DNA from 2 places in the Hoeflea ulvae genome. Region 2 is predicted to be linked to the other one. Evidence: riboswitches for the same ligand, from Rfam matches in the RefSeq annotation. Region 2 holds a riboswitch; the other holds the start of a gene.
The links. A riboswitch is a leader RNA that binds a small molecule or an ion and turns the genes downstream of it on or off. The one in region 2 is predicted to bind cobalamin.
Positions count from the first base shown of each region.

Region 1 (15,203 bases), 320 kb from region 2:
GCTCATGGCCATCAGCGTGGTGGATGTCGTGATGCGACTTGCGGTTGGCGATGTCGTCTTCAGTGCCGATCCCCAGCCCCAGCAGCACTTCTGGCGCCACTTCGCCCTGCCGCGCCTCGACAAAGATCGGCTTGCGCGTCAGGTGGCCGGCTATTCCGGCGCGCACGCCTTCGAGTTCGGCGGCGCTGATCAGATCGGCCTTGTTGAGGATGATCAGATCGGCGGCCGTGAGCTGGTCCTCGAACAGCTCCTCGAGCGGGCTTTCGTGATCGAGCCCCTCGTCAGCCAGACGCTGCGCGTCCAGCTTGTCGTGATCATGGGCGAAGCGGCCGGCGGCAACGGCGGCGCTGTCGACCACGGTGACCACACCATCAACGGTAACTTGCGTCTTGATGCCGGGCCAGTTGAAGGCGGCGACCAGCGGCTGCGGCAGCGCCAGGCCGGAGGTCTCGATAACGATGTGATCCGGCCGGTCCTTGCGCGCCAGCAGCTTTTCCATGGTCGGGATGAAATCATCCGCAACCGTGCAGCAGATGCAGCCATTGGTCAGCTCGACAATATCGTCGGCGCTGCAGACTTCCTCGCCGCAGCCCTTGAGCACGTCGCCATCGACACCGAGATCGCCGAACTCGTTGATGATCAGCGCAATCCGCTTGCCCTTGGCATTGGTCAGCATGTGGCGGATCAGCGTGGTCTTGCCCGCACCTAGAAAGCCGGTGATCACGGTGGCGGGAATTTTCGAACCAATCATGGCGTCAGCCCTTCATTTTGAGTGGCAGGCCGGCGGCGACGAAATGAACTTCGTCGGCCAGACCCGCAATTAACTGGTGGAGACGGCCGGCATGATCACGGAATGCCCGCGCCATGGCGTTGTCGGGCACAATGCCCAAGCCCACTTCATTGGAGACAAGAACCACGGGGCCCTTGAGCGTCGGAATGGTTGCGGCAAGCCCGTCAAAGGCTGTGCCGATATCGTGTTCGCCGAGCATCAGATTGGTGACCCACAGCGTCAGGCAGTCGACCAGCACAGGGCGATCGGCACGGGCCTGGGTCTGCAGGGCCTGCGCCAGCTCAACCGGGGCTTCGATGGTTTCCCACCCCTCGCCCCGCCTTTGCTGATGCGAGGCGATCCGCTCGCGCATCTCGTCGTCCCAGGCCTGGCCCGTCGCCAGATAAAGCCGCCTGGCCGAAGCGCGTTCGACCAACCCTTCGGCAAAAGCCGATTTGCCCGATCTGGCACCGCCCAGCACCAGTGTCACCGGTGGCAGGCGATCGCTCACGCCGTTTGTTCCTCTGGAACCCGCGACAGGAACGAGCCCAGCAGGCCACCGAGCAGCAGCCAGAAGAACAGCGTTGTCGCCAATGACGCCGCCGCATAGGCCGAGGCGATATAGGCAGGCACTTCGCTTGAGAGGTCTTCCGGGACCGGCGAGCCCCAGATATGCGGCGCGACAATGAGGACGACGCCCAAAGCCTTGACCAGCCATTCCGGCCGCATCGCGATGCACCAGACACCGATCGCCGAAGCGACGACGTCGATCACCCACCAGCCTTGCCGGTCGCCAAGATCGGCATAGGGAAAGCCGGGCACCGCGGGCGGCAGGCTCATCGACGGGGCGAGCTGGACGCAGAACCACGCTGCCGCGCCGAGCAGCAAACCGCGCGTCACACCATCACGGCCCTCCGGGAAACCAATCCCGGTAAGCAGTGCCACGGCGGCAAGCATCAAGGCAAAGCCGGCGCCGGCCACCAGATTGGCCAGAACCGTATCCCAGAACCGGCCGAAACCGAGCATCGAGTCTTCGGCGCCATGGTCATGGCCATGGCCAGTGGCCTCCGCAGCAGGCGCTGCGACGGCATTTTCAGTTTCCCCGTGACTGTGGGGAACCTCGCCATGCTCATAGGCTTCAGCCTGCATGATGAGCGGAATGGTCTTGAGGTATTGAGCGGGCGTCATCGCCATACCGGCAATGAGCCCGGCGGCCAGGGCCGCCAGGAGCAATCTGACAATCATGACATCAATCCCTTAGTGGCAGGGAAAGCCGTAGGAATGACGGGTGTCGTGCGCTGCATCGTGCAGCGTCTGGGAATTGGCAAGGCCAACTCCGAACACCAGAATGGAACCGATGACCAGGGCCATCAGGCCGGCAACGGTGCGTGCGCCGATACGATCGGTCAGGGAAAGCGATTGGGTATGGGTAGACATGACAACCTCCGTGAGTGACTCCGGAAGAACATTCCTCCGAAGGTCCGGCTCTCAACCGGTGCGAATGGCAGGTCTCCTGGCTCGCGGGTCACGTCGACGTTGCCGTCGATCATCAGCAAATGCCGGCCTTCCCAACGTGAATGCGGTCATGAAAACGGGACGATTCGTAGACAAAGAGGCGTCCGCGCCGATTGATCATGCCGCCACGTCAGTGGCTTGTCCGGTCCGGAGCTTCAAGATGACGGAAAAACACCATTGTATTTCCACCACTCTGGCCTGCCGGGCCCGGTGACATTCGCCTAACCGCTCTACAGTCGCGGGGTCGGCTGCGATAAAGATGCCCTGATTGGGTCCATCTCGTCGCATTCCCTTTTGATCCGGAAAACCAACTTGGGTTTCTGGAACCATTCGAACCTCAAGTGATAGGACCGGCGTGCCGGACTGTCAATCACCGCAGCGCCACCGCACAGCCTATCCGCGACGAATCCGGGCAGCCATCTCCATCATCCGCGCGAACCCGACCAGGCGGTCAAGCTCCGCAGCGATCTCGTCCAGCGCCGCATCGACATCGGCACGGTAATTGGTCTTGCCGCCGTGGATCTCGAACTCCGCCAGCAGGCTTGCGCGGTAGGCGTCCGAATCGAACAGCCCGTGCAGATAGGTGCCCGACACCTTGCCGTCGGGCGAGACAGCGCCGTCGGGACGGCCATCGAGCAGCGTCATCGGCCGGGCGCAGTCCGGCCCCTGACTGACACCGAGATGGATCTCGTAGCCCGAGAGCGCGATGTCGCTTTCCGCCGAGCGCGCTTGGATGTTGCGGACGGTTTTCTCCGGCGCCATTTCGGTGTCGATGTCGAGCAGGCCCAGACCTTCGGCAAGCGTTTCGCCGCCTTCCAGCGCCTGCGGGTCGCGCACGCTCCGCCCCAGCATCTGGTAGCCGCCGCAAATGCCGATGATGCGCCCACCCCGGCGGCGGTGCGCCTGCAGGTCGTCGTCCCAGCCCTGGCGGCGGAAATCACCGAGGTCCGCAATGGTCGATTTCGATCCCGGCACGATCACCAGGCCGGCATCAACCGGCAGCCGCTCGCCGGGGCGCACGAACACCAGCTCCACCTCCGGCTCGGCCCTGAGCGGATCGAAATCATCGAAATTGGCGATCCGCGACAACACCGGCACCGCGATCTTGAGCGCCCTCGCCTCACCCCGCGTCAACCGTTCCAGCGCCACCGAATCCTCCGCCGGCAGACGCGCCGCGGATTTGAGCCACGGAATCACCCCCAGGCACGGCCAGCCGGTGAAGCGCTCGATTGCCGAGATTCCGTCATCGAACAGGCTGACATCGCCGCGAAACTTGTTGATCAGATAGCCGGCGATTATCGCCCGGTCTTCATCCGGCAGGATCGTGTGAGTGCCGACCACCGAGGCGATCACTCCGCCCCGGTCGATGTCGCCCACCAGCACCACCGGCACACCCGCCGCTGTCGCAAAGCCCATATTGGCGATGTCGCCGGGTCTCAGATTGATCTCCGCCGGCGAACCGGCGCCTTCGACCAGCACCAGGTCGGCGCCATCTGTGACACGGGCAAAACTGTCCATCACCGCCGCCATCAGCTGCGGCTTGAGCTTCTGGTAGTCGCGGCCCCGCGCATGGCCGAACACCTTGCCCTGCACCACCACCTGCGACCCGGTTTCCGACTGCGGCTTGAGCAGCACCGGGTTCATGTGCACGCTGGCCGGCACCCGGCAGGCCAGCGCCTGCAGCCATTGCGCCCGGCCGATTTCCCCGCCGTCATCGGCGACGGCGGCATTGTTGGACATGTTTTGCGGCTTGAACGGCCGCACTGTCAGCCCGTGATTGGCCGCCAGCCGGCAGAAGCCCGCAACCAGCACGGTCTTGCCGACATCCGACCCTGTTCCCTGAAACATCAATGCCTGCGTCATGGCCTGTCGATAGCATCGCAATAGCGATTACCAAAGGGGTTTTGGCCCTCCGGAACGCCTTGGCTCCGGGCCGCCCAAAACTTTCTTTTTGCCCCATCTGAAATGCGACATCCGGTGGCGGCTTTGGTGCATCCCGGCAAGGGCCAACCGCATAGAGCAGATGCCAAGTCAACGTCGTCAACACAAAATGGAAGGACATCGCTATGCTTTACGTATTCAACTCCGCCAATCGCGTTCAGATTGCATGGAACAACGTCCTTCCGGCAGCCAAGGCCAATGAAAAGCCGCGGACGGGCATCCTCAACAGCTTCATCCGCACCTTTTCAGCCGGCTGACACCCGCTCACGCGGGCTCACCGACACCACGGCAAGAATCAGCAAGGCCGGGCGTGCACAACGTCCGGTCTTTTGCTGTCGGCGCAGCCGATCATCAGGAAGCGACGAGGCGTTCAAGGCACAAATGCGAAGGCCGCCCGGACCTTGCGATCCGAACGGCCTGCCAAAGAATACGCCTGGCGTCCTCGCAAATACGCGCGAGGCTCACGACATCCCGGTACGCAATACCTGATCCGGAATGGTCGGCGGTTGTCCCCCGCCGTGAGTTAGGTTTACCCCGGACATCCTTACCGGAGAGTTAGTGAAACCCTAAGCAATCATGAATCTGGCATTTAATTTGGATAACGCACAATCCGATGTCCCGCCGAACGCTCATCCGCAGCCAATTTCGCGATTTATCAGAGGCGCTGTTGATTTCCCGCGCCAAGTCCTTACCCTGATACATGGCATTTCAATCAGCGATCAAGCGCGCCTCTCAATCCACGGTCAGCTCTATTCAGAGCGCCGTGAGACGCACTTACGCTAATTGATGTCGTCTTTGCGTCGCAAATGGCGTATGTTTTGGTTTTCAATAACCAAGAGGCGAACTGCCTTCAATTCCATAGGCTCCGGTATAGGCGCAGTGACCGGATTTGCTGAAAAATGGAACAAACACTGCAGTAATAAGACTGGGAGGTCTTAACATGAAGAAGCTTCTCGCTTCCACCGTCCTCGCCGCAGGCCTCATGGGTTTTGCCGGCGCAGCATCCGCCGCCGATTGCGGCCGGGTCACAATCGCAAACATGAACTGGGCTTCGGCTGAAGTTCTCGCCAACATCGACCAGGTCATTCTGTCGGAAGGCTATGGCTGCGAAGCTGAACTGGTTGCCGGCGACACCACGCCGACACTGACTTCGATGGTTGAAAAGCAGGAACCGGATGTTGCTCCGGAAGCCTGGATCAACTCGCTCCGCACCCTGCTGGATGCCGCTGTTGCCGAAGACAAGCTGCATTACGCCTCCGAATCGCTCAGCGATGGCGGCGTCGAAGGCTGGTGGATCCCGAAATATCTGGCGGACGCCCACCCGGAAATCAAGACCATTGACGATGCGCTGGCTCACCCGGAACTGTTCCCTGCCCCCGGCATGGAAAACGAAGGCAAGGGCGGCGTCTACAACTGCCCTGAAGGCTGGGGTTGCCGCATCATCACCACCAATCTCTTCAAGGCCTATGGCGCTGAAGAAAAGGGCTGGGTCACTGTTGAAACCGGCTCCGCTGCAGGCCTCGACGGCTCGATCGCCAAGGCCTACGAAAGCGAAAAGCCTTGGCTTGGCTATTACTGGGCACCGACCGCGATCCTCGGCAAATACGAAATGGTCAAGCTTGACCATGGCGTCGAGCATAACAAGGAAGAATGGGACCGCTGCACATCGATCACCGATTGCCCGGATCCCGTGAAGAATGCCTGGTCCAAGTCCGAAGTCTACACGGTTGTCACCGACGACTTCAAAAAGCGTGCCGGCCCTGCCTATGACTATCTGGCAAGCCGCAGCTGGCCCAACTCCACTGTGAACACGCTGCTCGCATGGATGGCCGAAAACCAGGCAACCGGTGAAGCCGGCGCTCGTCACTTCCTCAAGACCAATGAGGACATCTGGACGAAGTGGGTTTCCCCGGAAGCCGCTGAGAAAATCAAGAAAGCAGTGATGTAACCCATCGCTTGCAATATGGCGGGCCTCGGTCCGCCATATTTTTATCCGGACAACCGCAGCCGGGGGACAGTCAGCTGCGTTGGCCGGGAGCCGGAACCGGGGGCACGCGCCGCAATGCGCATTCGTCGGACTGAAGGCAGCGATGGATCGCTGATCCCACGGGATCCGCACACACTATTTCCCGTTTTTGGAGCGTGACAATGGACTGGCTCACAGAATTTCCCGCAATGGACACCGACAGACTGACCGCCTTGAAAAAGACGATCGACCTGGGTTTCCGCAATTTCACCCGCGCCAATGGCGACACTTTTGAAGCTGCGCTTTATCCGGTGCAGTGGTTCATGTACCGCGTCGAGCAATTGCTCACCAGCTCGCCCTGGCCGCTGGTTATCCTCGGATTTGCACTGATCGCATGGTTTGCAAGCCGCAGCGCCAAGATCACCGTCGGCGTTGTCATCACCCTGCTGCTGATCGGCTATTTCGACATGTGGGAAGACACCATGAAAACCGTCGCGATGACGGTCGTTGCAACGATCCTTGCGATCATCGTCGGCATCCCGATCGGGATCCTGATGGGCCGTTCCGACCGGATCCAGGCGGTGCTTAATCCGGTTCTCGACGTGATGCAGACCATGCCGAGCTTCGTCTATCTCATTCCCGTGGTCATGCTGCTCGGCATCGGCCGCGTGCCGGGCCTGATTGCGGTGATGGTCTATGCCATTCCGCCGATCATCCGCCTGACCAATCTCGGCATCAGGCTGGTCGACAAGGATGTGCTCGAGGCGGCTGACGCCTTCGGGTCATCGAATTGGCAGCGGCTCAAGAATGTGCAGATGCCGCTGGCGCTGCCGACCATCATGGCCGGCGTCAACCAGACCATCATGATGGCGCTCGCCATGGTCGTCGTCGCCTCGATGATCGGCGTGCAGGGCCTTGGCCTGCCGGTTCTCAAGGCCATTTCGAACCAGTATTTCACGCTGGGTATTTTCAACGGCCTCGCCATTGTCGGCATCGCCATCATCTTTGACCGCACCAGCCAGGCCTATGGCAAACGGTTGCAGAAGCACTTGGAGGTCGTTCATGGCTGAGGATACTGTTGGCAGCGGGATTAGCATCCGGAATCTGTACAAGATTTTCGGATCCGATCCGGAAGCGCATATCGAAGCCGTCAAGAACGGCATGTCGAAGTCCGAACTCAATGACAAGCACAACCACGTGCTGGGTCTGAAGGACATCAATATCGAGATGCCGGGCGGGCGCATCCAGGTCGTCATGGGCCTGTCGGGCTCGGGCAAATCAACCCTGATCCGTCACATCAACCGGCTGATCGACCCGACCGCAGGCGAAGTCATCGTCGGCGACGAGGACGTGGTCAAGATGAACGAGATGGAACTGCGCGAGTTCCGGCGTCACCAGACTGCGATGGTGTTCCAGAAATTCGCGCTTCTGCCGCATCGCACGGTGCTGGAAAACGCGGTCTATGGCCTCGAAATCCAGGGCATTCCCCGCGATGAGCAGGAAAAGCAGGCGCGCCGCTGGATTTCCCGCGTTGGCCTGGACGGCTTCGAGGACAACTACCCCAACCAGCTCTCGGGCGGCATGCAGCAGCGCGTCGGGCTTGCCCGGGCGCTGACCAATGACGCCCCTATCCTCTTGATGGACGAGGCATTTTCCGCACTTGATCCGCTGATCCGCATGGACATGCAGACGGTTCTGCTTGATCTGCAGAAGGAAATCCGCAAGACCGTGGTCTTCATCACCCACGATCTCGACGAGGCGCTGCGCCTTGGCGACCGCATCGCCATTCTGCGCGACGGCGAGGTGGTGCAGCAAGGCACTAAGCAGGAAATCGTGCTGCGCCCGGCCGACGAATACATCTCCAGCTTCGTGCGCGAGGTCAATCGCGGACGGGTCATCTCCATCGACATGGTCATGGAGCCGGTGACCGGCGAGCCCAAGGGCATGCCTATCAAATCCGGTACCGTGCTGGAAGTCGCCGCCAAGAAGATGACCGACGACAACATGTCCGAGGCTCATGTGATCGACGCCGCCGGCACCGTCATCGGCAAGCTGGCGATCAACGAGGTGATCTCGGCCATGGTCACCCCGGTCGACCACGAGTCGGCCGCCGCCTGATCCTTGCCGCCGCGGGCCGCATCGCCCGCGCACTCAAATGGAAAAACCCGCAGACACCAGCGTCTGCGGGTTTTTTGATGTCCGTCCGCGATCTTTCTTGCAATGACATAAAGATATCTTTATGTGGTAGAGAGTTTAACAGGAGAATTCCATGCCCGCTTCCAATCCGCTTGCCGATCTGCTCGCCGAAAAAGGCGTTCTGCTCGCCGACGGCGCAACCGGGACCAACCTCTTCGCCATGGGGCTGGAATCAGGCGAAGCGCCGGAAATGTGGCTCGAGAGCGCGCCGGAAAAGATTACCAAGCTGCATCAGGATTTCGTCGATGCCGGCTCCGACATCATCCTGACCAACAGTTTCGGTGGCACCCGCAACCGGCTCAAGCTGCACGACGCCCATGGCCGCGTCCATGCGCTCAACAAGAAGGCTGCAGAGATCGCCCGCGCCGTCGCTGACAAGGCGCCGCGGAAGGTGATTGTCGGCGGCTCCGTCGGCCCCACCGGCGACCTGCTGGTGCCGCTTGGCGCCATGACCTATGAGTCAGCCGTCGAATCCTTTGCCGAACAGATCGAGGGCCTCAAGGCCGGTGGCATCGATGTCGTCTGGATCGAAACCATGTCGGCGACCGATGAAATCCGCGCCGCCGCCGAAGCCGCGGTGCGCCACGATCTGCCCTATGTCTATACCGGCTCGTTCGACACCGCCGGCAAGACGATGATGGGCGTGCATCCGCGCGACATCCATTCGCTGGCCAAGGATATCGGCGACGGCCCTTTTGCGGTCGGCGCCAATTGCGGCGTCGGCGCTTCCGACATCCTGTCTTCCCTGCTCGACATGACCGGTGCCGATCCGGATGCGATCGTCGTGGTCAAGGGCAATTGCGGCATCCCCGAATTCCGCGGCGCCGAAATCCATTATTCCGGCACACCGCCGCTGATGGCCGATTATGCCCGTCTGGCCATTGATGCCGGCGCCCGCATCATCGGCGGCTGCTGCGGCACCTCCTGCAATCACCTGGCCGCGATGCGCGAAGCCGTCGACACCCATATCAAGGCCCAGCGCCCGACGGTCGAATCCATCGTCGAGCGCATCGGCCCGATGCGCAACACCGTCGCCGCCACCTCGGCCCCACCGACCCGCGAACGCCGCGGCCGTCGGGGGTGACACCACGAGCAGATCGACATGATGAGAAGGCCGGAGCGCGAGCCCCGGCCTTTTTCATGTTGCGTCAGGGCGCTTGAAGCCGACCGTCAGTCGCGGCCGCCCTGATCCTGCAGGGCTTCTATGTCGCCGCGGGCCTTTTTCAGGATTTCCAGCGCCTTTTGCGCCTGATCCGCTGAAAACCCGCCGCTTCTGACCTGCCGGAACAGCGACTTGCGCAGGGCGCGGAACTCGGCCCCCAGCGACACACCCTGGATTTCTTCGGATGCCTCGTCGATTTGCGCATTGATCCGGTCGAGATCCACCCGGTTTTCCCCGAGATAGGCCTTCCCCTCTTCGGTGATTGCAAAAAGCTTCTTGGCGCCCTGCATTTGCGAGGACACGAGATCAGCTTCTTCCAGCATCTGCAGCATCGGATAGATCGCGCCGGGGCTCGGGCTGTAGGCGCCCTGGAAACGGGCTTCCAGCGCCTTGATGATGTCGTAGCCGTGACGCGGCTGCTCGGCGATCAGACCGAGAACCACCAGCCTCAATGCGCCAGCGTCAAACATGCGCTTGCCGCCGCCGCCAAAGGGTCCGCCGCGATGGCGCCCGAACGGGCCGCGTCCGCCGCCGCCACGTCCGCCTGGTCCGTCCGGACCGGCGAAATGGAGATGTGGGCGGTGGCACCTGTGTTTGTGCATTCCAAACATTGTGAGTTTCCTTTCCGGATATCGATAGCACTTGATACCGTATTATCTGCGTAAAGATATATCTTTTGCAAGAGCGAGACTTTGAGAATCCATGAGATTCCCCTCTAACAAATTGATTTCAATGAAAATATATTCTCGATCTGACACGATCAAGATCCAATGGATCGTTACGTTCGAGCCGGTCTTGGTGTGTCTTTCAGACAAATGCCGCCATGTGAAACCGGATCTGATCGGCGCCGTAGCGATAGGCCCGGCCGACAGGACAGGCATCGCGCGCAAGGCATCCCGACCGCATACAGCCATCCTGCCCTGCCCTGCTGTCCAGATGCGAGCGGCACTGAGCCACCGCAAATCCGCCTGCCGCAAAGGCCTCGACCGGACAGGCGGAAAGGCAGGGCTTGTCGGTGCAAGTGTCACATGGATGTAGCGCGGCAGTGCCCGGGCCGTGAACAGCCACAGGGTCCGGCATCCCCTTCCCGGCAAGCGCTTGCTCGCCAAACAGGATCGCCCCGCGATAGCCGTGCCAGAGGCCGAATCCGGGATGGATCAACAGCCCCAGCGGCGAGGGTTTGAGCCCTTCGGCGGCCATGGCCCATTGCTGGAACGGATGCCACGGAATGTCCGAGGGAAACACCGCCTCGCCGCCAAGCGCGCCGGCCACCGGGCCGATCACCGATTTCGACCAGTCGTCAAGCGGCTGGTCACTAGCAGGATGCGCCCGCCACCACTCCGCAAAAACCGGCCAGAACCCGCCACCCGCATGGCCGACAAGGCAGATCCCGGCGGCAGGCCTTCCAGTGGCGAGCAAAGGTGGAGTTTCAGGCTCCGGTCCCAGCCAGCCGCGCGGCACCAGCCCGCTTGGCGCCAGCGCCGCCACGACAGCCGCGTTGAGCGACAGGCTAGCCACCTGCCCCTCCGTCCTTGAACGCAGAGCGCCAGACCTCCTGGTGTATGAGGTTGGCCACTTTCTCCTGAGCGCCTGTCTCCCTGGCTTTATCGGGCTGTGTTCAGGTGAAGGCGTCGGGCATCGACTCCTTGCGGCCCGCAATGAACGCCAGCAGCGCTTCGTCGATGGCCGGGTCGAGTTCGGGAGCCACATAGCTGGCAAGCCATGACCGGCAAAGGTCGCGCGCGCGTTCCTCGATCCGCTTCTCGCCCTCGGCCAGCCACTGCTCATAGGAATTGTTGTCCGCCAGCGACGAGCGGAAGAAGGCCTGCTGGAAATTGGCCTGGGTATGGGCGCAGCCGAGATAATGGCTGCCCGGTCCCACTTCGGCAATCGCATCCAGCGCCTGGCCGGTCACCGACAAATCGATGCCTTCGGCAAAACGCTGCTGCATGCCGAGCTGATCAACGTCGATCATGAATTTCTCGTAGGAGCTGACCAGCCCGCCTTCGAGCCAGCCGGCGGAATGCAGTGCGAAATTGGTGCCCGCCAGCAGCGTCATGTTCAGCGTCGAGGCGCTTTCATGAGCTGCCTGCGCGTCAGGAACCTTGGAACCGCACAACGACCCGCCGGTGCGGAACGGGATCTTCAGCCGCCGCGCCAGCTGTGCCGCGCCATAGGAGACCAGCGCCGGTTCCGGCGTGCCGAAGGTCGGTGCGCCCGACTGCATCGAGATCGAGGCGGCGAATGTGCCGAACAGCACCGGCGCGCCGGGACGGATCAGCTGGGTGAAGGCGGCGCCTGCCAGCACTTCCGCCAGAATCTGGGTCAGCGTGCCCGCCACCGTCACCGGGCTCATCGCACCGGCAAGAATGAACGGCGAGACCACGCAGGCCTGGTTGTTGCGGGCATAGACCTTGAGCGCGCCGAGCATGGTCTCGTCAAACACCATCGGCGAGTTGGCGTTGATCAGGTTGAGCGTCACACAGTTCTGATCAACAAATTCCGCGCCGAACAGGATCTTGCACATCTCGATGGTGTCTTCGGCCCGTTCCGGTGCGGTCACCGAGCCCATGAACGGCTTGTCGCTGTATTTCATATGGCTGTAGACCATGTCGAAATGGCGCTTGTTGACCGGCACGTCGACCGGCTCGCACACGGTGCCGCCGGAATGGTGCAGCGACGGCGCCAGATAGGCGAGTTTGACGAAATTGCGGAAATCCTCGATCGTCGCATAGCGCCGCTCGCCATCAAGATCACGCACGAAGGGCGGCCCATAGACCGGTGCAAAGACCGTGGCCTTGCCGCCGATCTGCACCGAGCGCGCCGGATTGCGGGCATGCTGGGTGAACACCTCCGGAGCCGTTTTCAACAATTCGCGGCACAGGCCTTTTGGAAACCGGACCCGCTCGCCCTTCACATCGGCGCCGGCTTCGCGCCACAGCGCCAGCGCTTCGGCGTCATCGCGGAATTCGATGCCGATTTCCTCCAAAATCGTGTCGGCATTGGCCTCGATGAGGCTCAGGCCTTCCTCGTCCAGCACCTCATAGGTGCCGAGCTTGCGCATGATGAACGGCATGGATTGCCCGGCGCCGCCGCCCGAACGGGCCGCACGCCGGCCGGCCGCGCCCTTGCCGCGCCGTCCCGACGCAGCTTCCGGAGCTGCTTCTGGAGCCAGGTCTGTTGTCGAAGGAGTGTCTGAATGAGCCATCAAGAGCCTGCAGTGTCTGGAGTGACGCACCATCGCGCCCATGCATCCATGCTAACCAAAACCGGAGCCCGTACATTCCTCTTAGCGCCAAGCCTTGGCGCTAAGAGGAATGTCGTCGAAATGACGCCCCGTCGCATTTTCCGGCGCGAGCGTCGTTTTCAAGGAACTTTTGCAAACGATCGTCTATATCGCTATGCAGGATGGATCAGCTGTGCCGATCCGTGGACGGGTGCAATCAAGGGAGAAACTGATGTCTGACGATGAAATCATCCTTTCTGAACTCTCTGATGACGAGCTTGTCCAGCAGATGCACGACGATCTGTATGACGGGCTCAAGGAAGAGATCGAGGAAGGCACCAATATCCTCCTCGAACGCGGCTGGACCCCCTATGACCTGCTGACCCAGGCACTGGTCGAGGGCATGCGGATCGTCGGCGAGGACTTTCGCGACGGCATCCTGTTCGTTCCCGAAGTGCTGATGAGCGCCAATGCCATGAAGGCGGGCATGTTCATCCTGCGCCCGCTGCTGATCGAAACCGGCGCACCGAAGCTTGGCAAGATGGTTGTCGGCACCGTCAAGGGGGACATCCACGACATCGGCAAGAACCTTGTCGGCATGATGATGGAAGGCGCAGGCTTCGACGTCATCGATCTCGGCATCAACAATTCTGTGGAAAAATATCTAGAGGCCATCGAGCGCGAAAAGCCCGACATCCTCGGCATGTCGGCGCTGCTGACCACCACCATGCCCTATATGAAGGTTGTCATCGACACGATGAAGGAAAAGGGCATCCGCGACGATTACATCATCCTTGTCGGCGGCGCGCCGCTCAACGAGGAATTCGGCAAGGCCGTGGGCGCAGATGCCTATTGCCGCGACGCCGCCGTTGCGGTTGAAACCGCAAAGGACCTGATCAAGCGCCGGCACAACCGTCTGGCCGGCGCCTGATCATCATTTGGCCCGATTCGCGCGTTGGGGATGCTGTCAGTAGGTGACAGCGTCGCCGACGGCATTTGCGGATTCCTTCACGTCCTTGCCGACGCCGCGTATCGTGTTGGCGCAGGACGCCAGCGACAGGGCAAGAATGAGGATGGTTGCGATCTTGAAATGTGTCATTTTCTGCTCAATCCCGGAACAAGCTGTTGAAGCCGGAATTTGGCGCGGATGAAAGGCAACATGATGGCAGAACAGTCCAACCCAGCCAGCCAGGGCGAAATTGGTCCGGAAAAAGTCCGGGTGATTGCCTGCGGAATGCTGGCGCGCGAGATTCTGGCTGTCAATCAGCAGCTTGGCCATGACCATGTCGACCTCAAATGCATCGACGCCAATTACCACCATTACCCCGACCGCATCGCACCGGCCGTTGATCGCGCCATAAGGGCGGCCCGTGACGAAGGCTATGAGCATATCTTCATAGGCTATGCCGATTGCGGCACCGGCGGCGAACTCGACAAGGTTTGCGCGGCCCATGGCGTCGAGCGCATCGCCGGACCGCACTGCTTTTCATTCTATATGGGCAATCAGGCTTTCGAGGCCGAGGGCGACGATCTGATGATGACCTTTTTCATCACCGATTTTCTCGCCAGGCATTTCGACGCCTTCCTGATTCGGCCGCTCGGACTCGACCGCTTTCCCGAACTGCGCGACACCTATTTCGGTCATTACCAGCGCGCGCTTTATCTCGCCCAGACCGACGATCCGGAGCTGGAGGCCAAGGCCCGCGCCGCCGCCGAGCGCCTCGGCTTGCGCTACGAACGCCGCTGGACCGGCTATGGCGAACTGACGGATGCGCTGACGCCGCTGTGAGTCAAGCCACCGGATGAGGCTGGCGCGCCCGGAATATTTTTGGCTTTCCGCCACAATTTTTTAGCAATCCGTGCTTAGATGGAAGCCAGTCACAATTCAGGGTTTTTGCAAGTGAGTCCGCAGTCCGCCGTATCCTCCGTTCCCGCCATCGCATCAGGCACACATCGTCATCCCGAAAAGCTCTCGGATTTGCTCGAGCGTCTGGCGCGCGAGGCCGGGGACCGGGTGAGCATGCGCGAGATTGCCAATGCGCTGGACGACCGCTCTTTCGGCGCCTTCCTGCTCGTCTTCGCCCTGCCCAACCTGATTCCGCTTCCGCCCGGCGCCACCATGGTGCTCGGCCTGCCGATGGTCTTCGTCGCCTGGCAGATGGTGATCGGCTTGCAGAAAGTGTGGCTGCCGAAGGCGCTTGCCAATTACACCGTCGACCGCGCCACCTTCCAGCGCATGGTCTCCCGGGTCTCGCCCTGGCTCAGAAGCGCCGAAACCTGGGTCCGGCCGCGCAACTGGCCGCTCGACGGCCCGATCCTCGAGCGCCTGTTCGGACTGTTTGCACTGATCCTAGCCGTCACCTGCGTGCTGCCTATTCCCTTCGGCAACTGGTTGCCGGCGCTGGCCGTCGCCGTGCTCGGCGTCGCC
Region 1 is NZ_JAOVZQ010000001.1:3,787,365-3,802,567, forward strand. It holds gene cobW (cobalamin biosynthesis protein CobW) at 1-751, opposite strand, end outside; gene cobU (bifunctional adenosylcobinamide kinase/adenosylcobinamide-phosphate guanylyltransferase) at 756-1,280, opposite strand; gene OEG82_RS18040 (CbtA family protein) at 1,277-2,014, opposite strand; gene OEG82_RS18045 (CbtB domain-containing protein) at 2,027-2,206, opposite strand; cobalamin riboswitch at 2,256-2,630, opposite strand; gene OEG82_RS18050 (cobyric acid synthase) at 2,678-4,147, opposite strand; gene OEG82_RS18055 (hypothetical protein) at 4,351-4,482, shown strand; gene OEG82_RS18060 (ABC transporter substrate-binding protein) at 5,166-6,173, shown strand; gene OEG82_RS18065 (ABC transporter permease) at 6,374-7,261, shown strand; gene OEG82_RS18070 (quaternary amine ABC transporter ATP-binding protein) at 7,254-8,309, shown strand; gene bmt (betaine--homocysteine S-methyltransferase) at 8,461-9,471, shown strand; gene OEG82_RS18080 (PadR family transcriptional regulator) at 9,558-10,160, opposite strand; gene OEG82_RS18085 (ferredoxin) at 10,357-11,067, opposite strand; gene OEG82_RS18090 (trimethylamine methyltransferase family protein) at 11,168-12,757, opposite strand; gene OEG82_RS18095 (hypothetical protein) at 12,749-13,015, shown strand; gene OEG82_RS18100 (corrinoid protein) at 13,008-13,706, shown strand; gene OEG82_RS18105 (EncA/B family entericidin) at 13,743-13,874, opposite strand; gene OEG82_RS18110 (DUF1638 domain-containing protein) at 13,938-14,564, shown strand; gene OEG82_RS18115 (exopolysaccharide biosynthesis protein) at 14,676-15,203, shown strand, end outside.
Region 1: another riboswitch for cobalamin. It lies ahead of OEG82_RS18045 (CbtB domain-containing protein); the one in region 2 lies ahead of bluB (5,6-dimethylbenzimidazole synthase).

Region 2 (15,203 bases):
CAGGAAATTGGGCAGCACCTGCGGCACCATGCCGAAGCGCACCCGCTCGACCCAGTTGCCGCCCACGGCGCGCAAGCCCTCATCCGCCTTCATGTCGGCGTTCTCGACCACCTCGAAGAACATCTTGCCGAGCGAACCGATGGTGTGGATCGCCACGGCGATGATCGCCGGCACCGGCCCCAGCGACAGGATCGCGGCAAAAAAACCGGCAATGACGATTTCGGGGAAGGCGCGCAGGATCTCCAGAAACCGCCGCACGAAGCCACGCAGCCAGCCCCTCGCCGTCAAATTGGCTGCGGCCAGAAAGCACAACAGGAAGCCGAAGACGAAGCCGATGATGGTGGAGACGATGGCGATGTTGATGGTCTCGATCATCTTGTAGACATATTCGGGCACGTAAAGGCTCTCGGTCAGCCAGACCCGGCCGACCGGATAGTCATATTTCAGCGAGCCGTCGTCATAGGGGCTCTTGAGATCGAACATCGCGCGCCAGATCTCCCAGCCGTCGCGCGGGATCAGGTCGCCGAAAAAGTCGAACAGATGCGGCAGCCGGTCCCAGAACTTGCCGGCATTGGTCTCGTTGGCAAACCACAGCGACCCGGCCAGCGCCAGCAGTAGAAGCGCAAGGCCCAGGCCGGTATAGATCCGGCGCTGACGGGCCAGCGCCTGCCAATGCCGTTCGGTCTCGGCAACCATGTGGGAATGTCGCGGCGTGGTCATGGAGAATTCCTGTCTCGACAGGGCAAACCGCGGCCCCTTTGGCAGGAACCGCGGTTGTTCGGTGGGTGTGAAGCTTACGAGCCGATCTTGGCGCGGCGCGCGTCGATGATCGCCTGATAGAAGCTGGCGTCAACTTCGGTGAAGCCCTTGTAGTCGCCGCCCTGGATCGCCGAGAAGCATTCCGGATCGCTTTCCGGCAGGGCCATCATGAAATCCTTGAACTTGGCCTTCATGTCGGTGTCCATCGATGTGCGAACCACGATCGGGCCGTTCGGGATCAGCGGCGACTGCCAGACCTGGACCAGGTCACCCATGTCGACGATACCCTTGTCGACCATCTTCTTCAGATTGCCCGAGGTGTAGCCGTCCTTGAACTCGCCAACGCCGGAAGCCCAGGTGGTGCCGGCATCGAAATTGCCCTTGACCACTTCGAGAACCAGGTTCTCGTGACCGCCGCCGAAGCCGGTTTCACCGAAAAACTCGGCAATCGGCGCACCGATGGCGGCAGGCAGGGTCACCGAGGGAACCAGGTAACCGGAGGTGGAATCCGGATCGGCAAAACCGAGCTTCTTGCCCTTGAGGTCAGCCAGCGTGGTGATGCCCGAATCCTTGCGCGCGACCATGACCGAGTAATAGCCGGTGGCGCCATCGGTCTGGATGGTGGTCAGGATCGGCTCGACCGCCTTGGGGTCCTCGAGATAGACCTTGGCATAGCCCGAAGCGCCGAGCTCCGCATAATCGAGCGTGCCGCCAAGCAGGCCCTGAATCACGCCGTCATAATCGGCAGCCGGAAACAGCGAGACTTTTTCAACGCCGAGAACTTCCGGCAATTTGTCTGACATGCACTGGAAATTGCGCAGCCGGTCGGCTTCGTTTTCGCCACCGATGATACCGATGCGGAAATCCTTGAGGTCTTCGGCAGCGGCCGGCTGGGCGGCAGTGACAGCGGCAATCGAGGCCGCGGCGAGAAGGGCTTTCTTGAACATTGATCTGCTCCTGGTGAGATCCGGCGGGATGCCGGCTGTTTGTCGGGTATGGCCTGTCACGCGGGCAAGGCGACCCCGGCGACTGCAGTATTGGCGCTCAACGCCGGCTGCAGCGGACCGGTGGATTTGGGCCTGACCGGCACCACGGGGCGGTCGGCGGAAATCGATGTCGAGGTGATGCTCTCGGAGATCTCGGTGCCGTCGCCGGAAGCGCCATAGATCATCCGCACGGCGCTGGTGGTGAGCTCCGTCGGCGAGTCGTCAAACACCACCTTGCCGCCGGCCATGCCGATCACCCGCTCGCAATAGGCGCGCGCGGTGTCGAGCGTGTGCAGATTGGTGATCACGGTGATGCCTTCACGCTCGTTGATGTCCCTGAGCGCATCCATAACGATCTGCGCATTGAGCGGGTCGAGCGAGGCGATCGGCTCGTCGGCCAGAACCATCGATGGCGACTGCATCAGCGCTCGCGCTATGGCGACACGCTGCTGCTGTCCGCCCGACAGGGTGCCCGCCATCTGCAATGCGGTCTGGGCAATGCCGAGCCGCTCAAGGGCAGCAAGAGCGCTGGCGCGCTCCTCGATGGTAAAGATATTGAGGATGTTGAGGATCGTCGAGCGGTGGTTAAGGCGGCCAAGCAGCACATTGGTCAGCACATCCAGCCGCGGCACCAGATTGAACTGCTGAAAGATCATGGCGCAGTCGCGCTGCCAGTTGCGCAGGTCCGCGCCGCCGAGCCCGGACACGGTTTTGCCCTCAAATCGGATCTCGCCGCTGCTTGTCGGGGTCAAGCGGTTGATCATCCGAAGCAATGTCGATTTGCCCGCCCCGGACCGACCGATAATACCGACCATCTGCCCTTCCGGGATCGACAACGATACGCAATCAACAGCGATGTTGGCGCCAAAGCGTCGGGTCACGTCGGTCAATTCAAGCATGGACTGGCTCCTCTGGGGTCACGGTTGATCGTGTGACTTTCGAGGACTGGACTAGCCCAGCCATGTGAAGCGGCAATGTCGGTTTGATGTCAGATTTGTTACTCCCCACAAGCCCGCTTCCAAATGGGTCAGCTGCCAGCATTTGTGCCGTTTACGGGCTTGCGCTCCCGTCTCCGCCGTGGCCCTATGCGCAGGTCTGGTGCCCGCTGATGCGGGAGAATCGGGAATTCGGTGAAAATCCGGAACGTGCCCAACGCTGTAAAGGGGATGGTCCGCGCGACAGGCCACTGGGAAAGCCCCGGGAAGGCGCGCCGGCCAGATGATCCGAAGTCAGAAGACCGGCCAGATGTCATAGCCTTTCAGCGCACGGACAGCGCTGCGGGGTGTTCACGGATTGTTGGGGGATCAAACAATGCCGAAGACATCCATGCTGCGTGCAGCAGAGCCGTTTCTGGCGGCTGAACGCGACGCCGTCTACAAGGCCATCTTCACCCGCCGCGATGTGCGCGACCAGTTTCTGCCCGACCCCATACCCGGAGACGTCACCCGACGGTTGCTGAATGCTGCCCACAATGCGCCGTCTGTCGGTTTCATGCAGCCGTGGAATTTCATCACCATACGGGACCAGGCCGTGCGCGAGCGCATCGCCCATGCCTTTGGCAAGGCCAATGACGAAGCCGCCGCAATGTTTCCCGAGCACAAGCGGTCCGAATACGCCGCGCTCAAGCTTGAAGGCATCCGCAAGGCGCCGCTCAACATCTGCGTGACCTGCGACCGCACCCGCGGCGGAAAGATCATTCTGGGCAAGACCCACAATTCCAACATGGATCTCTACAGCACCGTCTGCGCGGTGCAGAACCTGTGGCTCGCCGCGCGTGCCGAGGGCATCGGCATGGGATGGGTAAGCATCTTTCGCGACGCCGATCTCAAATCCATTCTCGGCATTCCGGACCGGATCGAGATCGTCGCCTATCTCTGCCTGGGTTATGTCGACGAGCTCTATGAGCGGCCGGAACTTGAGGTCAAGGGCTGGAACCGCAGACTGTCCCTTGAGGATCTGATTTTCGAGGAGCGCTGGCAGGGCGAACCCTAGCCCTCATACTTCTCGATAAACGCCTCGACCGGCAGCGCGCGGAAATCCTTGAGCGCCGCATGCAGCCGTTCGTGCTCCCAGTCCCACCAGGCCAGCGCGTCAAGCCGGCCGGAGATATCGTCCGAGAAACGCTGCCGGATGGTCCGTGCCGGCACGCCGACGGCAATGGCGAAATCGGCGACGTCTTTTGTGACCACCGCATTGGAGCCGATGATGGCGCCGTTGCCGATGCTCACGCCAGGCATCACCACTGCGCCATGTCCGATCCAGGTGTCGTGGCCGATCGAAATCCCCTGCCCGGCGCGCCAGTCGAAAAATTCGGGGTCGTCGCTCTCGCCGTCGAAATACCAGGATGAGCGGTAGGAAAAATGATGCTGCGAGGCGCGCTGCATCGGATGCATGCTGGCATAGATCCGGACATGGCTGGCGATATTGGCGAACTTGCCGATGGTCGCATAGGCAATCTGGGTGTTCTCGACGCAATAGGAATAATCGCCAATCGTCGAATGCGACACCGTGCTATGGGCGCCGACTTCGGTGTAGCGACCCAGCGTGGACTCCACGATTTTCGCCGTGGGATGCACCAGCGGTGTTTCCGACAGCTTGGTCATGCCGCCGACTTTCCGGCGGCAAATGCCGCTACATCGATGATGTGATCGGCCACTGCATTGCGCACGTCCTGGTCGTGGAAAATGCCCAGCAGTGCTGCGCCATCGGCCTTCTTGCGGGCGATCAGATCGATCACCACTTCGCGGTTGGCGGCGTCCAGCGACGCCGTCGGTTCATCGAGCAGCAGGATCGGGTGATCGGTGATGAAGCCGCGGGCAATGTTGACGCGCTGCTGTTCGCCGCCGGAAAAGGTCGCCGGCGGCAGCGACCAGAGTTTTTCCGGCAGATTCAGTTCGGCAAACAGATCGGCCGCCCGCTGGCGCGCCACCTCGCGCTCGACGCCGCGGATCAACAGCGGTTCCGCCGCCACATCGAGTGCCGACACGCGCGGCACCGCCCGCAAAAACTGGCTGACATAGCCGATGGTGTCGCGCCGGATCTCCAGCACCAGGCGCGGATCGGCGCTGGCGACATCGATGTGACGGCCGTGATGGCTGACCAGGATCTGGCCGCTGTCGGTGCCGTAATTGCCGTAGAGCATCTTCAGGATCGAGCTCTTGCCCACCCCTGACGGGCCGCCAAGCACCGCGCAGGAGCCGGCTGTCAGCGAAAACGACACATTGGCGACAACCGGCAGTTCGACGCCGCCGCGCATATGCATGATGAAGGTTTTTTGAACGTCTGAAGCAACAAGCAGCGTGTTCATGGGGCTAAACCTGCAGGATCGAGGAAACGAGGAGCTGGGTGTAGGGCGCGCGCGGATCATCAAGCACCCGGTCGGTAAGACCGGCCTCGATCACCCTGCCCTCCTTCATCACGATCATCCGGTCCGACAACAGCCGCGCCACCGCCAGATCATGGGTGACGACGACCACGGCAAGACCGAGATCCGAGACCAGCCCGCGCAACAGATCCAGCAGCCGCGCCTGCACCGAGACATCCAGGCCGCCGGTGGGCTCATCCATGAACACCAGCCGCGGTTCGGTGACCAGGTTGCGGGCGATCTGCAGTCGCTGGCGCATGCCGCCGGAAAAGGTGCGCGGCTGATCATCGACGCGATCGGCCTGGATTTCCACCCGTTCGAGCCACTCGATCGCAGCCCCGCGGATATTGCCGTAATGCCGGTTGCCCACCGCCATCAGCCGCTCGCCGACATTGGCGCCGGCCGAGACTGTCATCCGCAACCCGTCGATCGGGTTCTGATGTACGAAACCCCAGTCGGTGCGCATCAGATAGCGGCGCTCGGCTTCCGCCATCTTATAGATACCGGCACTTATCCCGTCCCGCATCCGGTAGCGCACGGTTCCACAGGTCGGCGTCAGCCGCGAGGAAATGCAGTTAAGCAGCGTGGTCTTGCCGGAGCCCGATTCCCCGACAATTGCTAGCACCTCACCCGGCCAGACATCGAAACTGACATCGGTGCAGCCGATGCGGTTGCCATAGACCCGGGTCAGGCTGTCGACGCTGAGCAGCGGCTGCTTGGCTGCAGAGGTGATCCCCCCAACCGACGCTTCAAGTGTTTCAGAAAGGCTCATCACATCGCCTCCATTTCGCCATCGGCTTCATCGCCCAACAGCTCACCACGGTGGCCATCGGCCCTGCGGCTTTCGCAATAATGGGTGTCGGAACAGACGAACATCCGCCCTCCCTTGTCATCGAGCACCACCTCGTCGAGATAGACCTGCTCGCCGCCGCACAACGCGCAGGGCTGCTCAAAATGCTGGATTTCGAACGGGTGATCCTCGAAATCAAGGCTGACCACCTCGGTGTAGGGCGGGATCGCGTAGATCCGCTTTTCCCGGCCCGCGCCAAACAGTTGCAGCGCTTCGGACTGGTGCATTTTCGGATTGTCGAATTTCGGCGTCGGCGACGGATCCATCACATAGCGCCCCTCAACCTTGACCGGATAGGCATAGGTCGTGGCGATATGACCGTTGCGGGCGATGTCCTCGTAGAGTTTGACATGCATCAGGCCATATTCCTCGAGCGCATGCATCTTGCGGGTTTCGGTCTCGCGCGGCTCGAGGAAGCGCAGCGGTTCCGGGATTGGCACCTGGTAGACCAGAACCTGGCCCTCGGTCAGCGGCGTTTCCGGTATCCGGTGCCGGGTCTGGATGATCGAGGCGTCGGCTGTCGCGGTTGTCGTTGCCACGCCCGCGGTCTTGGCGAAGAAGGCCCGGATCGACACCGCGTTGGTGGTGTCATCCGCTCCCTGGTCGATCACCTTCAGTACATCGTCGCGCCCGATGATCGCCGCAGTCACCTGCACCCCGCCGGTGCCCCAACCATAGGGCATCGGCATTTCGCGGGACGCAAACGGTACCTGGTAGCCGGGAATGGCGATGCCCTTGAGGATTGCGCGGCGGATCATCCGCTTGGTCTGTTCGTCGAGATAGGCGAAATTGTAACTCGCCAGATTCTGCGAGCTCGTGTCCTGTGTCAGCGCGTTCATTCCGCGGCCTCCTTCGTGTCATCCTCGGCAGCGGTGTCGTCTCCCGCCTTCGCTGCGGCCTCGAAATGCTCAGTGCGCATGCGGCGCACCAGATCGAGTTCGGCCTGGAAGTCGACATAGTGCGGCAGTTTGAGGTGCTCGACAAAACCGGTCGCCTGCACATTGTCGCAATGCGACAGCACGAATTCCTCGTCCTGCGCCGGCGCAACAATGTCCTCGCCGAGTTCGGATGCGCGCAGCGCCCGGTCGCACAATGACATCGCCATCGCCTTGCGCTCGGCCTGACCGAAGACCAGCCCGTAGCCGCGAGTAAACTGCGGCGGCGCCTTGTCCGAGCCCTGGAACTGGTTGACCATCTGGCATTCGGTCAGTTTCACCCGGCCGATCGCGACGGTAAAACCGAGTTCGGGGATCACCACCTCGACATCGACTTCGCCGATGCGGATTTCACCGGCAAAAGGGTGGCTGCGGGCATAGCCGCGCTGGGTCGAATAGGCGAGTGCGAGCAGAAATCCCTCGTCGCCACGCGCCAGCGTCTGCAGCCGCGCATCACGTCCCATCGGGTATTCCGTCGGCGTGCGGGTGATATCGGCCACCGGGCGGGAGGCGTCCGTTACCGGATCGTCCTCGATCAGCCCTTCATCGCCCAGAATGTCGGAGACGCGGGTGACTTTCTCACCGCTCTCGGCAGCCGTTGCGGGAGACGGCACGGGCGCATCCCCGCCGAGCTCCGGGTCCAGCAGCCGGTGGGTGTAATCGAAGGTCGGACCAAGTAATTGCCCGCCCGGCAGATCCTTGTAGACCGCCGAAATCCGCCGCTCGACCACCATCTTGCCGGTGTCCATCGGTTCGGAATGGCCAAACCGCGGCAAGGTGGTCCGGTAGGCGCGGAGCAGGAACACCCCCTCGATCAGGTCGCCGCGTGCCTGCTTGATGGCGAGCGCGGCCAGTTCGGGATCGTAAAGCGAGCCCTCGCCCATCACCCGGTCGACGGCGAGCGACAATTGCCCGGCTATCTGTTCCAGCGTCAGGCCCGGCACATCCGTGTCGCCCCGGCGGCGGGCGGCAAGCAGGCGATGCGCATTGGCGATGGCGGCTTCGCCGCCTTTTACTGCAACATACATCTTACGCTCCCTCTCGGACAAGACGAGTGCTGCGCGGCAATGCCGCCACGCAGTCAGGACCTGCCAGGATCAGATCGATGCCGCGCGGAAACGCAGCCCGGTTGGCCTGCCATTGCGCCTCGAAATGCGGCGGCATCGGATCGGGCGCCAGCGACGCCTGATGCTTGATGCCCGGACCCTGCAGCACCAGCGGCGCGCCATCGGACAGGCTCGCAACCTGCAGGATCACCGTCGTCGAACGGTCCGGGAATTCGTGGGTGCCGAGCGAAAACCCGTTCAGCGCCGAAAGGCTTTGCGGTGCGGCGACAAGTGCGAAGGCGGCATCCGAAGGCTGGCTTGTAACCGGCGCGCCGGTGTGGAACACGATCCAGTCCCGGACGGCGGATGATCTGGTCAGCGCCGGATCCAGCCAGACGGGCGTGTCCGCATCGGCCAGCATGACGATCAGCGCCGAGGCCGAAGCCGATAACGGCGTCGGCGGCGCGGTCACCACCGGCAGATCCTGCACCGAGCCGGGGCGCGCCATGGCGTCCATCAGGGCGCGGAACACGGTTTGCGAGGCGCCGACTGGATTGGCGAACCCGCCTTCATAGATAGTGGAATCAAAATCAGCGGATGGCATCAGTCTTCCCCCCGCACCATGGTGAAAAAATTGACCCGCGTCGCCGCGGTCTCTTCGCGCAGCCTGGCATCAGCCTCGCCTGCCAGTTTCTCCAGCGGCGCAATGATATCGCGCTCGATCATCTCCGAATGGGCCGGGTCCTGCGCCAGCGCGTCGATGACGGCGACCAGTTGCGCCTTGCGGCTGTCGCGGCCGCTGATCATGGCGTGCCCCACCTGTCCGCCCTCGATCCGCACCGTCACCCGGGTCGCCGACATTTCGCCGACATGGAACGGCTGACCGCTGCCGCCGATCTGTCCCTGCAGCGCCACCAGCCCGGATTCCGGGCCACGCAGCACATCCACCGCCGGGTCCAGCCCGGTCTGTTTCCACAACCCCAGCAGCTCACGGCTTGGCGCCTTGGCCAGCACCGACAATCGTCGTTTCCGTGCGGCCACGTCGGCGGTCTCCGTTGCATCCTCTGTTGTTCCGGCCAGCGCCATCGCGATCTCCTAATTTGTCTATTTATCTAGACAACCATATCAATTACACTATACCTAAACCCACCCTGTGACGAGCCTGTGACAGCACGAAAGGAAGTTGTGCGTGGAGAGATTGCAAAGACGCACCGGCATTGCGCTGTGGCGGCAGGTTGCCGACCAGATCCGCCAGTCGGTGCTGACTGGAATGGCCGCCAATGAGCGATTGCCCGCCGAAGCGGAACTGGCCACCCGGTTCGGCGTCAACCGTCATACCGTGCGCGCAGCCATTGCAGCACTCGAGAAGGAAGGCATCCTGCGCGCCGAACAGGGCCGCGGTACCTTTCTCAATGACCGCAAGCGGCTGAGCTATCCGATCGGCCCACGCACCCGGTTCTCCTCGGGGCTGGAGGATCAGGCGCAGACCCGATCCGGCCGGCTGCTGTCGAGCCGGACCACCCCTGCCCCGCCGCATGTGGCCAGCGCCCTGTCATTGCCGGCGGATGCGCCGGTGATCCAGATGGCGACGGTGTCGGCGGCGGACGGCGTCCCGGTCTCTGCGGCGACGTCGTGGTTTGATGCCCGCCGCTTTGGCGAGATTGCAGAAATTTACGCCGAGACCGGCTCGATCACCGCCTCGCTGGCGCGGCTGGGCGTGGATGATTACACCCGCAGGAGCACCGCGGTGGAGGCCCGTCATGCCAGCCGCGAGGATCTCGACCTGCTCGGGCTCTCGCCCGGCGCCATCGTGCTGCTCACCCGTTCTATCGACGTCGATCCGGAAGGCCGGCCGCTCCAATATGGCGAATCCCGCTTTGCCGCCGACCGGGTGGAATTGCTGATCGACAGCGCACCTCCTGCGCGACCGGTCGGCATCATCTGATCTCACTGCTCCCATCGTCACAAAACTGAGAACTGAATCATGTCTAAGCCTGCCAGCAAGACGATTGCTCAAGGTTCAGGCGGGACCCGTGACCAAAAAATACCGGACCATCTTTCTTTCCGACATTCACCTCGGCACGCCCGATTGCCAGGCTGACATCCTCATCGACTTCCTGCGCGAGCACGACGCGCAGACCATCTATCTGGTCGGCGACATCATCGATTGCTGGCGCATGAAGCGGAAGGGGTTCTTCTGGCCGCAATCGCACAATGACGTGGTGCAGAAATTGCTGCGCAAAGCGCGCAAGGGAACCCGCATCGTCTATGTCCCCGGCAATCACGACGAGTTGCTGCGCGATTATCAGGGCGTCCATTTCGGCGGCATCGAGGTACGCGAGCGCGACCTGTTCGAGACTGCTGACGGCAGGCGGCTTCTGGTCATCCACGGCGACGAATTCGACATGGTGGTGATGAATCACCGCTGGCTCGCCCATCTCGGCGACATCGCCTATGGCCTGGCGATGTGGACCAACAAATGGCACAACCGCACCCGCCGGTTGCTCGGCCTGCGCTACTGGTCGTTCTCCCGTTGGGCCAAGCTCAAGGTCAAGAGCGCCGTCAATTTCATCTCCGATTTTGAGGAAGTGCTGGCCGAGGAAGCCCGCAAGCATGGCGCGGACGGCGTCATCTGCGGCCATATCCACCACGCCGCCAACGAGATGCGCGACGGCATCCGCTACATCAACACCGGCGACTGGGTCGAAAGCTGCACCGCGGTGGTCGAGCATGCCGATGGCCGCATGGAGATCATCGACTGGTCGCGCCGCATCTCGGAAAAAGCCGGACTGGCGACAACGCCGTCGCCTCGGCAGATCACCAATCCACAGGACCGCGCCGCATGAGCGCCGGCACCAAAAATTCTCTCCATTGGAGCATTCAGCATGACCATGATTGAATCCACCGCCATCGGCGCCCGTATCGACGGCGCCGTCGTGCGCAACACCGCCCTGTCCTCGACCGGATTGCTGGAACGGGTGTTTTCCACAGCCTTCCGCGGCCTGGTCTATCCGCAGATCTGGGAAGACCCGCTGGTCGACATGCAGGCGCTGGCGCTCAAACCAACCGACACGCTTGTCACCATCGCGTCGGGCTCCTGCAATGTCATGTCCTATCTGACCGCCAATCCGGCCGAAATCATCGCCGTGGATCTCTCGCCGGCGCATGTGGCGCTGGGCAGGCTCAAACTGGCCGCGGCCGCCCATCTGCCGGACCACACCTCGTTTTCCAACCTGTTCCGCCATGCCAATCTCAAATCCAACGTGGCGCTTTACGAGCGTCACATCCGTCCGCATCTTGATGAGGCAACACGGGCCTATTGGGATGGCCGCGAAGTCAGTGGCCGCCGCCGCATCAGCCGCTTTTCCCGCGGCTTCTATTCGACCGGCTTGCTCGGACGGTTCATTTCCGCCGCCCACGTCATCGGCAAACTCTACGGTGTCGATCCGCGCGACTTGCTGCGCATGGACAGCGTCGAGAAACAGCGCGAATTCTTCCAGTCCCGCATCGCCCCGGTATTCGACAGCCGCAGCTTCAAAGCGCTGACCTCGCTGCGCGCCTCGCTGTTCGGGCTTGGCATTCCGCCGGCACAATATGAAGCACTGGCCGGTGACGCAGCCGATGGCATGGTTGGCGCTTTGCGGGTGCGCACGGAGCGGCTGGCCTGCGGCTTTCCGCTCAAGGACAATTACTTTGCCTGGCAGGCCTTTGGCCGCGGCTACCAGCCAGGCGAAGCAGCCAGCCTGCCGCCCTATCTGCAGGCGCATCATTTCGAAACGGTCCGGCGCAACGCCGGCCGGGTGGCAATCGTCAATGAAAGCATCACCGCCCTTCTGGCCCGCCGTCCCGCCGCCTCGGTTGACGCCTTCGTGCTGCTCGATGCCCAGGACTGGATGACCGACAGCCAGCTCTCGGAACTTTGGGCCGAGATCAGCCGCACAGCGAGCCCCGGCGCGCGGGTGATCTACCGCACCGCTGCGGCGGCCTCGCCGTTGCCGGGGCACATTCCCGAGGGCATCCTCGCCAAATGGGATTACCGCCGCGAGCAAAGCCTGGCACTGGGCGCACAGGATCGCTCGGCCATCTATGGCGGCTTCCATCTGCATGTGAAGCGCGACGCCGGCGCATGAGCATCGTTTCCGCCAATGCCTCGGCGATGGATGGCATCTACCGGCATCAGCGTCACATCTATGACCTGACCCGGCGCTACTACCTGCTCGGCCGCAATGATCTGATCGCGGCACTTCAGCCGCCACCGGGCGGCACCGTGCTCGAGATCGGCTGCGGCACCGCGCGCAACCTGACCCTGACGGCACGGCGCTATCCCGATGCGCAGCTCTTCGGTCTCGACATCTCGGCCGAGATGCTCAAATCCGCCGAGGCGATGGTCTCAAAAACAGGCATGGGCGACCGCATCCGGCTGGCGCAGGGTGACGCAACCAGCTTCAAGGCCGATGAGATATTTGGCGTGCCCGGTTTTGACCGGGTATTTCTGTCCTACAGCCTGTCGATGATCCCCGGCTGGCAGGCAGCACTTGAACAGGCATTGCACGCAGTCGCACCCGGCGGCGAACTTCACGTCGTCGATTTTGGCCAGCAATCGGCCTTGCCAAAATGGTTCGGCAAGGCGCTGAAAACCTGGCTGGCGCGCTTTCATGTGACCCCGCGCCAAAACCTCGAAGCGGCCATGGCAGCGCTTGCCGGCACCCATCAGGCACACCTGACATTCTCACCAGTCTACCGCGATTACGCCCGCATTGGCATGATCCGGCTGTCCTGAATCAGGATGCCGCCAAACCGGACCTCACCGGTCCGCCATGTCCCTGCAATGGTCGTCGACGATCCGCTGCACCATCGGCGCATAATGGGAAAAGGGCTGCGTCGTCAGACCCGCCTCCTTGCCGGCATCGTCATAAAGCCGAACCCGGATGATCGCCGGACAATTCCTGTTCAGTTCAAATGACCGGACCTCGCTGTCGCTCATGGGGCCGCCCTGCAGGTTGAGCGAGTGGACCGACGCCTCGGACAGCTTGCCGAAATAATCGGGGGTGGTCGCGCACAGATAGCGCTTGGCGGCGACGTGATACCGGACGCAATCGGTGACGAGCGTCGGAAAGAACCGCTCCAGCACCTTGGCGCCCGCTTCCTCGTGATGCCTGTCCTCGACATCATCCATCGAGAAAGTGCCGAACTCCGAGGTGAAATGACCGATGTCGTGCAACAGCGCCGCCACCACGATGATCTCCGGCTCGCCGGCCTGTTCGGCGAAATGCGCGCCCTGCAGCATGTGTTCGGCCATGGTCACCGGCTCGCCGAGATATTCCTCGCCGCCGCGGCGCTCGAAAATGTCTGCCAGGAAATCGACAATCGTGTCCGCCGACAGGGTTTGCGATCTGCTCATGCTCATTCAGCCGCCTCCTGGATCTCTGTTTCCAGCGAAGCCAGCGTCGACAACAGCCCGTCCTTGTCGGCATAGCATCCCTGCAGCCAGCGTGATCCCGCACCGGAATAGCCCTTGCGGGCATGCAGCACCCGTGTGTTGTCGACCAGGAAACATTCCCCCGGCGTCAGCTTGAAGGTCACTTCCATCGCAGGATCATCTATGATCTCGCCGAACCGGCGATAGGCCGCATAATAGGTGGCCATGTCATCAAACGGCACGTCGGTGATTGCCGCGGTGGAGCGATTGTTGAAACGCACACCGATCAGTTCACCATCGGCGGACACTTCGATCATCGGACGCCGCGCGCGCAGGCAGACACCCTTTTCCCCGGCATATTCGAACCGCGCGCAATATTTCGACAACACGTCGAACCAGGCCGGGTTCTCCGCCTTCAACCGCAACGCGGCGGCAAAGCCGTCAACCACCATGTTCTCGCCGCCCTCGGCCGAGTTCTCGAGGCAATACAGAATCTGCACTGTCGGCACCGGGTCGCGGTAGGGGTTGTCGGTATGGGCCTGCAGACCGAGGCCGGTATAGGCCAGATTGGTCGGATTGACCTCGGTCCGCACTTCAAAATACCTGCCGTAATTGGTTTCGCGGACATAGCCGAACAGCGCCGCGATCTTCAAAAGCGCCTCGCGCTCCACCGGGCCTCCGGTCATTTTGCCAAAGCCGTATCTGCGCAACTGCGACAGCCAGTTACGCAGGACGCCGCCATCGGCGGTGGCGCGGTTGAAATCGGCAAGCGGGATCGCCGACATCAGGCCACTGTCCCAGGTCTCTGTCCCGGGCGCCAGCCACCCGGCCTCGCGCCCGGGCCCGTTGTCATAGCCATGCGCCAGCAGCCAATCGACATTGTAATCGATGCTTTTAATCTCGGGCTGAAAATCCAGCGTCAAGGTGGAACCGGCAATCCGCGCGCGGTCGATACGGAGATCAGGCGGGATATCGCGAAGCGCGATCAGCCGCTGTCCGTTACCCGCCGAGCGGGTCTCGGGATCCCAGGCATTGTCGCGCAGCCAGATCGCGTGGAAGCGCGTCCGCGTGCCGCTCCCGGAAATCAGGGTTACAATCTGACCGTCATCACTCAGTTCAACATCCGGCATCGGTGCGCATCCTCGATCATTTGGCGTTAATGACAGTTAGCGCCACAAGTGCCATAATGACAATTCAGCAATATCCATGCTTAGCTACGGTTTTCATTATGTCTCTTAGCAAAACCGGCCGGCTGCCGCTGGAATGGGTCCGCGTTTTCGAAGCCGCAGGCCGCACCGGCAGCTTTACGGCGGCAGCCGCCGAAATCGGATTGACCCAGGCCGCGGTGAGCCAGCGCATCAGGAATCTCGAACAGCTTGTCGGCGTCAGCCTGTTTTCACGCCAGCCACGCGGCGTGATCCTGACTGTGGATGGCGAAGCCTGGCTGCCCTATGTCACCCAGTCCCTGCAGGCGCTCAACCGCAGTGCCGACGAGCTGTTCGGCAAGGCGCCTGACCGGATCGTCATGTCGGCGAGCGCATCGGTGGCGCAATTGTGGATCGTGCCCCGCCTCGCAGCTCTGCGCGACAGGCCGAAGTTCCAGATCTCGATGACCACCATGACCATCGAGCCGGACTTCGCCAAGGCCAACGCGACCATCGAGATCCGCTATGTGCGCGACCCCCGCCCGCCGGGGCGCGCCACCCGCCTTTACCGGGAACATCTGGTTCCGATGAGTGCCCCCGGCTTGCTGGACAACAACACATCCTGGTGGAAACTGCCCCGCATCACCGTGTCCGGCCCGCGCCCGGGCTGGCAGGAATGGGCGGTGCAGACCGGCGATG
Region 2 is NZ_JAOVZQ010000001.1:3,464,070-3,479,272, forward strand. It holds gene phnE (phosphonate ABC transporter, permease protein PhnE) at 1-720, opposite strand, end outside; gene phnD (phosphonate ABC transporter substrate-binding protein) at 795-1,706, opposite strand; gene phnC (phosphonate ABC transporter ATP-binding protein) at 1,763-2,644, opposite strand; cobalamin riboswitch at 2,825-3,005, shown strand; gene bluB (5,6-dimethylbenzimidazole synthase) at 3,057-3,737, shown strand; gene OEG82_RS16470 (DapH/DapD/GlmU-related protein) at 3,734-4,348, opposite strand; gene phnL (phosphonate C-P lyase system protein PhnL) at 4,345-5,052, opposite strand; gene phnK (phosphonate C-P lyase system protein PhnK) at 5,057-5,881, opposite strand; gene OEG82_RS16485 (alpha-D-ribose 1-methylphosphonate 5-phosphate C-P-lyase PhnJ) at 5,881-6,798, opposite strand; gene OEG82_RS16490 (carbon-phosphorus lyase complex subunit) at 6,795-7,922, opposite strand; gene phnH (phosphonate C-P lyase system protein PhnH) at 7,924-8,544, opposite strand; gene phnG (phosphonate C-P lyase system protein PhnG) at 8,544-9,026, opposite strand; gene phnF (phosphonate metabolism transcriptional regulator PhnF) at 9,124-9,885, shown strand; gene OEG82_RS16510 (UDP-2,3-diacylglucosamine diphosphatase) at 9,974-10,786, shown strand; gene OEG82_RS16515 (BtaA family protein) at 10,826-12,070, shown strand; gene OEG82_RS16520 (class I SAM-dependent methyltransferase) at 12,067-12,720, shown strand; gene tmpB ((R)-1-hydroxy-2-trimethylaminoethylphosphonate oxygenase) at 12,745-13,347, opposite strand; gene tmpA (2-trimethylaminoethylphosphonate dioxygenase) at 13,344-14,489, opposite strand; gene OEG82_RS16535 (LysR family transcriptional regulator) at 14,588-15,203, shown strand, end outside.